3 regions of the Rossellomorea sp. DA94 genome follow, and region 3 is predicted to be linked to each of the others. Evidence: riboswitches for the same ligand, from Rfam matches in the RefSeq annotation. Region 3 holds a riboswitch; each other region holds the start of a gene.
The links. A riboswitch is a leader RNA that binds a small molecule or an ion and turns the genes downstream of it on or off. The one in region 3 is predicted to bind cyclic di-GMP.

Region 1 (3,278 bases), 780 kb from region 3:
AAAGCACTGTCAGCAAGCCTAACCAATACCCCCACATTCCACCATTGAAATAAAGGATCGTAATGGGATGTTCAATGACATTTTGAAAATCAACGAGAATGACACTCAGCTTCCAGATGACCAAGCAGTAAAAAACTCCATTTGAATACCAGTCGCTAGCCTTTCGATTCCAGAAGTAGAGGAAAAGAAAGGTCAAAATGAACGAGGCGATGATCGCTCCCCAGATTGATGGGAAAGTAAGAGAGCCTACGGTGTACCATCTTTCATCCATTCAGTTCTACACCTTTCATAAAGAAGTGTTTTTTCTCACAACGATATAGTATACAGAAGGATGCAGATGCCCCACTGTTGTCTTGAATCCTCCTGAATTGAGCTGACGTTCAAGTTCCTCAGATGGTATACGTTCTTCTAAAGGAGGACCCATTTCCGATTCCACCGCTTCCCAATCAAGAATCAACCAGATTCCATCGTCCTTCAGCATATCGTGAAGATCCTGAAAGACTTTGATCAGGTCCGGCACTTCATGTAAGACGAAGGCAGAAACGGCCCTATCCAATGTACTTTTGTTAAAGCTAAGGTATTCAAGAGACGACTTTACATACACGATATTATCTATGTTTTCTTCCCCAGCACGATGTTTAAGGTACTCAAGCATCTCCTGCTGCAGGTCTACCGCCTGGACCTTCGTCTCCACCTCTTTGGCAATCGGAAGGGTTAGATAGCCATTCCCGCAGCCTAGATCGGCAACGATATCCTCCTTCCTCAATTGAAGCAACTTTAATACATTATCCACTGGTACAAGCTCTTGTCGTTCCGGGTCAAGCAGCTTTGAAGCTTTGTGATGTTCGAATAAGTGTCCGGTCATGACGTTTCCTCCGTTCGAAATATATACCCTATTATGTATTAGTATCTTAAATTTCCATCATTCAGGCAAGTGATTTACTCATAGTGTATCCCTTACCGTCATGATTACAGACGGTGATAGTGCTCTTTTCCCGGCAAAAAAGGATCCCTCTCTGAAGGATCCTTTCGTATACGACGTGAAAATATGCTCCCCTGTGAAGGAATCTAAATCTTAAGCAGCTCTCAATCCTTCGAGGATGAGCATGAAGTATTTGACGGTATCTCCACCGCGTTGATTGATAATGTCAATGTCATGTAGAATCTTTTGTATCTCTTCGATTCCGACACATTCAATAAACATCTCACACACTTCTTCCGCAGAGTACTCACCAATATGAGTGTACTTCAATGCTGTGCGATTTCTTCTGCAGAAACTTCTTAATTGTCTTTTTATATCTGCTAACTCCAACATCATCATCCTTCGTACAGATTCAAATCCAACAAAAACGAACATTCCCAGAGAAAAAGCCCACCAAAAAGGCAGGCTGAATGATACTAGAAAAAGATTCGAATTAGTATTCATTGCTTCCATTGTTTTCGGTAACCCGGCGATCATTATTTTAATAAAAATGGTAGACCCGTGGTTTTGCGTCCTAATCTTTCAATTAGTTTGCCTTTTTCGAAAAATCACTTGAATATTGCCATTATACTAGAAAAATAAGGATATGAAAACAGTCTTTCGTAAACAAGTTGTTGATTTACCAGTTAACAATCTTTACAAGTAGTTGGAAGAAAGAGTTCCTCCGCCTTCACTCAAAAAAGTCCCCCTTCAAAATAGAAGAGGGACTTTTAAAACTTAAAAGTTAATATATTGACGTGGGTTAACAGCATTAGCGTGTGACGCACTCCATGAACCTCTGTATAGTTCAAAGTGTAAATGCTGTCCGAAAGAGTAACCTGTGTTACCCATGTAACCGATTTTGTCACCTTTATTTACTGCTTGTCCAGTGCTCACTAATGAAGAAGACATGTGGGCATACACAGTGGTAAACATTTGACCGTTAATAGAGTGAGTGATGTACACTACGTTACCGTAGCTTGAGCTGTAATGGCTCTTGATGACATAACCATCTGCTGCTGCAGAGATTGGAACACTTCCACGTGCCGCAATGTCTGTACCGTAGTGGAAACGTCGCTCACCATTTAAGACATCCCAACCAAAGTTGGTTGTGATTGTTCCACGTGCTGGTGCTGTCCATGCTCCTGCACTTACAGGGGCACTTGGAGCTGTTTCTTCAGGAGCTACTGATGCTGATGAAGACCCGCCGCTGCTGCTTGCTGTCGCCTGCTGTTGTGCTGCTGCACGCTTCGCCGCTTCCGCTTCTGCCTGGCGCTTACGTTCGATTTCACGCTGACGGGCTAATTCTGCCAGACGTGCTTGCTCAGCCTGGATTTCACCTTCAAGCTGATGTTCCATTTTTGAAAGTTCATCGGACTCTTTCTCAAGATCGGCTTTTTCTACTTTTAATGAAGCCTGTTGAGCTTCCAGCTGCTTAAATAATTCAGCTTTTTTAGCCTTTTGACTATCAAGGTCTTTCTTCAACGATTCCAAGTTTGCTTTAGACGATTCTAGATCAGCAAGCTCCTTTTCCACTTCCGCTTGCTTCTTCTCTAATTCCTCTTGATCACGTTTCTGTTCGTCCATGATCTTTTTGTCTGCACTTACAATGGTATTCACTGCTGTGACACGGTTGATGAAGTCTCCGAAGCTTTCCGCTCCTAGTAGTACGTCTAGGTAATTGGCAGAGCCGCCTTTTTCCTGAATGGCACGAGCACGTTCCTTCAGAAGTTCATTACGCTCTTCAATCTTCTTCTTTAACTCTTCAATATCCGCTTTAAGTTTATTGATCTTTGCTGTTGTTTCATCAATTTCTTTTGTTTTTTCGGCAATCTTCGTTTCTGTATCTTTTAATTTCGTACTGATTTCGGCAATCTGTGATTCAAGGTCTTTTTGTTTATTGATCGTTTGGTCGATTTGAGAATTTTTTTCACTAATCTTGCCATTGATCTCTTCTTTTTTAGATGAAACGTCGTCCTGCTGTTTCTTCAAGTCCTCCACGGAGGAGTTAGCGCTAGCAGTGGTTGCTAACGTTGGTAGACTTCCGATTGTTAATGCTGCTGCAATAGATAATGATATGAAATACTTCTTGTTCAAGCGGCATGCTCCTTTCAGCTTCTATCAACCTATCAAATTTTACACTTTTAAGAATTTACGCACAGACATAAAGCTTCCCCAAGCCCCGATCAGGCAACCCATTAATAGAATTAATCCGTTTACTTGATAGATAAAGGGGGTAAAATCTAATATCTGAATAAAATTGTTTTGTAGTTTTGGTTTAATAAATCCATAGGCATAGTAGTAACCTGTTGAGACA
Region 2 (3,278 bases), 450 kb from region 3:
CGATCTTGGTCGATCCATACCTCCCTTGGAACACATGCCCGACATAATCATATTTCTTGTTGAAATAAACGGCGTAGCGGGTGTGAAGGATTCGGATGATTTTCTCCAGTGGAACATCGTGGGTTTCGATCAGCAGATGAATGTGGTTGGACATCAAACAGTAGGCGTGGATGGTAAATGGGTCCTTATCTTTCGTTTCCTGCAAATACCTTACATACTTCTTACGGTCTTCATCATCATGAAACAGATCCTGCTTCCGGTTCCCCCTCGCCGTCACATGATACGTCGTTCCCGGACTCCAATTCCGAGGCGTTCGAACCATAACATCACTCCTTTTCTTAAATCTCCTAATCTTACACTTTACCTATTCGACACAAATGCGTAAAATCCTCTTTTTTATTGAGGGACGGACCTCTATTCATTCACAAATCTCTGTAAATGAAACGGGTAGCGAGGTCCGTCCCTCTTCCTATCTCTCTCTTCTGTCGTAGTCAAGATTGGTGATGCTTCTGTGTGTGTAGTAGATGATTCGCTGTTTGCCATGATGTTTCGTACTGAATATCAAATTCGACTCCGGTTTCATCTGGATCCATGTGATGACTTTCTTTTCTCCCCTTGTTGAAAGACTGGCCACTCTTCCTTTTGGTTGTTCCCCCACTCTATCTCCACCTTTTCCCCCAATTCGACAAAATTACAATTATATTTACATTTTAATACGTTTTCCTGTAATTTTGTATACCTTTTCCAAATTACCTTGAATCGTAATCAAAATAACGATTTCAAAACGTGTAATTTCCTAATACATGAACATAAAAGCTTTATCTTGAAGAAAAAAGGGATAGTCGGTGAAAACAATGGATTTACATGTAGAATTACAGCATTATCGCAATGATGTATTCGAGCTTACCCAGAGAGAAGCTGCCCTTCGCCTGAACATCAGCCAGGACGCACTATCAAACTACGAAAATGGTGAAAGGGACATCCCCTACAAGATGCTGCTTACCTTTAAGGAAGTCTATAAAATCCCGACCTATGAAATGAACCGGATCATGTTAGGTGAGGAAAGCGACGGCCTTGGACAGAGCCACGACCCCATGATTCTGAGAGAAACCTTTGAAGACGGAGAAACAAAAGAAATCCTGAAAACCCTCGGGGAACACCCCAAATTCAAACGAACCCTTTCATCCCTCTCCTACTTCACAGACAAGCGCAAAGAAAAATTCATCGCCCACGTGAACCACTTCTATCAGACAATGAAGGGATGGTAGAATCCTTGGGAGGGACGGACCTCACTATCCGCAACTTAAACCCTGTTATACCGGGGTTTCCGTTCCTATCTACTCATAAAAGTGAGGTCCGTCCCTCTATCTGGTGAGGTCACCTACCAAAAAAAGCGCCTAGATACCCGATATTGGGGTCTAGAGCGCTTTTTGATTTGTATCTATGGTGTATCCTGATTGAAGTTCTTGTTTGAGCCAGTGGATCATGGTGTTGGTGTCCATGTTTCCTTGTTGACCTTTGTCGAACGCTTTTTGGATCACATTCAGAATATGCTGATCACCGTTCACATTTCTTTTCAAAATGACAACCTCCTACATCATTAAACAGTTTATATCACTTTATTACACTATTAGACGGCATTTCAAACATCAATTTTATGCTATATTACCAGAAAAAACCACTAAATGGAAGATGAAATTTATGAGAATTGTCTTAAAATATGACTATATAACTATTCAACTTCTCTACCTTTTTGTCGATATAATAGTGGTATGGCCATGAAAAGTGGCAAAATCATCGAAAGGTGATGACGCCAAAGCTAAAGGGGCTATCACAGTCAGCTACCAAACCAAGGAGGAATTATTTTGTCGTTTTTGACACCGGAAGAAATAGTAGTAAAGAAGAAAGCTCGAAAAATGTGGATGTACATAAGTTTATTTGTTTTTACTGTCGCGCTTATTGCGGGCACAACATTTTTAACGTACAACATGTAAAAGCGTCTTGAGGCGCTTTTTTAATTTTATAAATTTTCATTCTACAATTTATGGAAACTTTCGGGGTTTTTCGATAGAATAAGAGGAGTAATCTAAACTAGTTGGAGGCAACCATTTATGCATAAAGAAGTTAAACTCATCAGGGGATTAAGACAACCATCCTACTTCTTTTATCAATTAAAGGTAATGGAAGTATTAAGAGGATATAAACAAAAAATTCTCCTTATCTTTCTATTGTCAGCCCTTGTCTTTGGCCTCATTTCTTCCTTTGGAATCGGAATGGATCCTCTTTCAAAGGAACTGACGAAACTTTCGCCCTTCACATTTGAGATGGAAAAGTTCTTGTTTCTATTAGGAAGAATCATTTCTGGAATATTATATGCGGCTGTAATTCTGTTTGTACCAGCTCTGATATTCTGGACCATTTCAGACGAAGGTGAATATCGCAAGCTTGTTATCACGCAAAGCTTAGTTCTTATCATTTTATTAATTGAAAGACTAACGTACATTCCTTTATCCATTTTCCTTTCACTTGATTGGTTCTCATCGCCCCTATCACTCGGAGTAATCGCTCAATACTTAACCGATAAACCATGGGTCATCTATTTCCTGGGCTGTTTCTCCCTATTTAAGATATGGGTTTTCTATATTCAATACAAAGGTGTCAAAAAGCTCACCCAACAAAAAAACTGGCTCATCTGGCTCGTGATTTTGTTAACGAATCTACTATTCTGGGCTGCTACTGCATCTCTTGCATTCCTGAATTTATCCACTCTAATCTAACTATTTAAAGGCTGTGAACAATCATGAACAAACGAAGCATATTCTATACCACCCTCACTGTCTCGCTCCTTTTTATAGGTGCCAATACATATCTCATCGAAAAAGCGGACAGTAAAGTCGACCGGGAAGTCCGTGTCGCCGTATGGGAACCCGTTAACAAAGGGGCTCTCGCCAAAGAAATGCCGAAAGCAGGAGTCGTCGCTTCCGAAGAAGAAAATTACATCTATTTTAACGATGAATTCGGTTCCTTCAAAAAGTTCCTCGTCAAAGAAGGGGATCAGGTCAAATCCGGAACACCCCTCTATGAATATGAAGTAACCGATCAATCTCAGCAAAAAAGCGTATTGGAATCAGAAGCTGATCAACTCGAAGACGAAATCGACAGCATCGAAAACAATATTTCCGACCTGAAGCGACTTGAATCATCCCTCCCATCAGGGTCTACAGATGATAAAGAAATTCCCATCGACGCCAGTGCCCTTCAATCGGAATATGATTTAA
Region 3 (3,278 bases):
AAAGCTTGCTTTCTCCGGTAGATCAAGCTCCACTCCCCCTGAGCTGACATCGAATGTCATGTCTCCCTTTAAGGAGTCCATGGTAACCGTTAATTCCCCTGAGGATAAGTCGCCTTCAAGGGGACCTTCAAAGTTTGATAATTCTACATCCCCCGAACTGATATCCACTCTTCCATCCTTTGTAGTGAGACCGCTTGCGACCAGGTCCCCTGAAGAGCCATCATGTTCGAACACATTTGTCTCGATGTTTTTAAGCTGCATATTCCCAGATCCCATGTCAATGGACAGTTCATCGAGCTTCCATTTCTTTGAATCAGATTCTCCAGCCATCACAAAATTGCCGGCGCCAATATCGATTTCCATGCTGTTACTATATTCTTTCGGAACATAGACCGTAACGTTTGATTTGCGGTTGAATCCAATCCATTGATACCATTTATGCTTGACCGCTACGTCAATCGTATCTCCGTTCACCGCCAATGTCATTGTCCCTTTTCCCTCTATATCGACCTGTACTTCATTCTTGTCAGTTGGTATGACTTCTGTGTCGCTGTTTTCCAAGTCCAGGTCGATATGTTTGATATTATTCGTGACTTCAATCCGTTCTCCTGACTGACTTTCTTTTGCAAACAGTGATGTATTGTCATTTAGGATGACATAGAGCGTCCCCAATGCAAGCAGTGCAATCATGACGGCAAATGCGTTTTTCATTTCAATCCCTCGCTTTGGTTTGATTTTCCAATTGATACATTTATTTTAATGCAGTGGAGAGACTACGACAATGAGCCATAGGATTATTTTTGAATGGGACCAGAGGCGTAGGGTTGCCGGAATTGAAATATCGAGGCGTGGAATCTACTACAATCGTGGATGCTTGATTTAAATAGGCAAAGGTAGGGTACAAATAGATTAGACAATGCAGATAAGGAAGTGAAATCATGGAAGGAACACCTATGCCCCCAACCTTTTACGAGCAGCCGACGCTGGAGCTTGCCAAAGCTCTGTTGGGGTGCGTGTTAGTGAAAGAAACCGAAGAAGGGATCGCTTCAGGTTATATTGTAGAAACAGAAGCCTATATGGGGCCGATCGACAGGGCCGCCCACAGTTACGGAAACAGGCGCACAAAGCGGACGGAAGTGATGTTCCATGAAGCTGGCCGCATTTATACATACGTCATGCATACTCACTGCCTCGTAAACGTAGTGAGCGGAGAAAGGGAGAAGCCTGAAGCGATCCTCATCAGAGCCGTAGAGCCTCTTCATGGACAGGAGCTTATGGAAGCGAGGCGCCCCGGTCATGTGAAGAAGAATTGGACCAATGGGCCGGGAAAGTTGACGAAGGCTCTGGGCATTACCATGGAGGATTATGGGGGGAGTTATTTACAACCGCCGCTCATGATTACAGAAGGGTATCAACCTGAAAACATTTCCGCCGGGAAACGAATTGGGATTGATAACACAGGGGAAGCCAGGGATTATCCATGGAGATTCTGGGTTAGTGGCAATCCATTTGTTTCAAGATAGTCTTTCTTTATGAATTTTCAAATAATTTATGGAAAATACACCCCATAAGTACTAGTTATGTGGTATATTTTTCTTATAAGACAAATATCTTTATAAGCTGACCATTCGACTGGGGGCTTTGAACCTAAATGATAGATGGGCGCTTACATTTAGGGGAGCCAGTAGCGCAACCGACCACATGCGAACGCGGATAATGCGTTTTTGTGTGGTTTTTTTTGTGGGTAAGACCAAAAACTAAAGAGAGAGTATAGGGGTCCTATGAACATCTTTACTATTTTCCAAGACGACTTTATCTACCATGATTTTCAGCCATTATATGATATGGGTGAACATCGAACCCTCTATGCTTATGAGGGTCTTTTGCGAAATAAGTATAATGAAAATCCCGAAAGTGTATTTCAATCGGCCATGAAGGCCAATATCTTGTACAAACTGGATACGTTGTCCATTTCAAAGGCACTTGAAAGTTTTTCGGAAAACGGGATCGGGGACTGTAAACTGTTTCTCAATATTTATATCACCACGATTTTGCACCCGAGCTTTCACACCTATTTTTCCGATCTTATGGACCGCCATTCTGACATGAAGGGCCGTCTTGTGCTTGAAATTAATGAGTCCAGTGCGGAAGAGCTTTGGCAGAATCCGTTGTTGAAAGAGTCTTTGAAGGAACTGAAGCAATATGGTGTCTGGTATGCGATTGATGATTTCGGGCAGGGGACGTCTTCCATCAAGAAATCCATTGAATATGAACCGGAAATCATCAAGCTTGACCGCTATTTCGCCATGAATTTGGCACAGGATGAAAAGAAACAGCGGTTCCTCTCTTTTTTCAGCCAATTCTACGGCAGTGATACGTTGATTGTGTTAGAGGGGATCGAAACAAAACAGGATATGCAGGTGGCAAGGGAAATCGGGATAACGATTGGACAGGGCTTTTATTTAGGAAAGCCGAGCCGGTTATTGGCTTAGACGGTGAGAGTGACTCTGACATAGCGGGGTCACTCTTTTTGTTACCGAATTGTCAGATTTGAAATAAAATTGAAAAATTTTAACATTTCTATTAAACTGAGGAAAAAGAGAATAAAAGGGGATTCAATATATGAAATATCTCAAGTTTCCAATCAGGTTCATCTTTTATTATATTCTCGGTCTAATTGGGATCCTGGCCGTGAGTATTGCCCCGGAAGTGTTCAAGGAAAGAGGGCTGTATAATGTTGTTGGCTACTTGGAGGAGTTCATCAAGTTCATCTTTGTTTTCATGGATGGGGCCAATTGGAGTTATTCATATAAAGGGATTACCGTCAATTTCCTCGATATGCTTTGGGGACCATACCTGTATTCACTGCAGATTATTGGGGGAGCATTGGGCATAGGGCTTGGTATTGCCTTTATTCTTACCGTTTTCACCGTCTTTTTACCCCGACCGATCACATCGGTTCTTAAGAAAGCATTGAATCTCTTGGAGACGGTGCCTGATTTAATGTTTGCGTTCATGCTCCAGTTGATGATTGTCTATGTATTTAAATATTTCGGTGTGGAACTGATGAATTTTACCGAGTTCGGGGAGGAGAAGATCTTTCTTGCCCCGATGATTACGCTGTCGATCATCCCGATGATCTCTTTTTTCCGGATCCTCATTTTCATTATGGAAGAAGAGTTATTGAAGCCTCACATTGAATTTGCCCAGAGTAAGGGGATGTCGAAAGGGCGGATCCTCTTTTCACATGTTTTGAAAAATATCTCACCAAGTCTTTT

Region 1: it holds a riboswitch for cyclic di-GMP, as region 3 does, so the genes downstream of both, P8596_RS21145 (hypothetical protein) here and P8596_RS01250 (EAL domain-containing protein) in region 3, are expected to answer to the same signal.
Region 2: it holds a riboswitch for cyclic di-GMP, as region 3 does, so the genes downstream of both, P8596_RS22670 (hypothetical protein) here and P8596_RS01250 (EAL domain-containing protein) in region 3, are expected to answer to the same signal.

What each region holds. Positions count from the first base shown of each region.
Region 1 covers NZ_CP122397.1:4,069,042-4,072,319, forward strand. The annotation lists gene P8596_RS21135 (hypothetical protein) at 1-271, opposite strand, end outside; gene P8596_RS21140 (class I SAM-dependent methyltransferase) at 287-865, opposite strand; gene P8596_RS21145 (hypothetical protein) at 1,076-1,435, opposite strand; cyclic di-GMP riboswitch class I at 1,440-1,528, opposite strand; gene P8596_RS21150 (murein hydrolase activator EnvC family protein) at 1,700-3,058, opposite strand; gene ftsX (permease-like cell division protein FtsX) at 3,098-3,278, opposite strand, start outside.
Region 2 covers NZ_CP122397.1:4,400,036-4,403,313, forward strand. The annotation lists gene P8596_RS22650 (REP-associated tyrosine transposase) at 1-322, opposite strand, end outside; gene P8596_RS22655 (hypothetical protein) at 470-658, opposite strand; gene P8596_RS22660 (helix-turn-helix domain-containing protein) at 855-1,268, shown strand; gene P8596_RS22665 (hypothetical protein) at 1,419-1,580, opposite strand; cyclic di-GMP riboswitch class I at 1,778-1,849, shown strand; gene P8596_RS22670 (hypothetical protein) at 2,112-2,777, shown strand; gene P8596_RS22675 (efflux RND transporter periplasmic adaptor subunit) at 2,801-3,278, shown strand, end outside.
Region 3 covers NZ_CP122397.1:220,374-223,651, forward strand. The annotation lists gene P8596_RS01240 (DUF4097 domain-containing protein) at 1-711, opposite strand, end outside; gene P8596_RS01245 (DNA-3-methyladenine glycosylase) at 939-1,523, shown strand; cyclic di-GMP riboswitch class II at 1,628-1,708, shown strand; gene P8596_RS01250 (EAL domain-containing protein) at 1,782-2,492, shown strand; gene P8596_RS01255 (ABC transporter permease subunit) at 2,623-3,278, shown strand, end outside.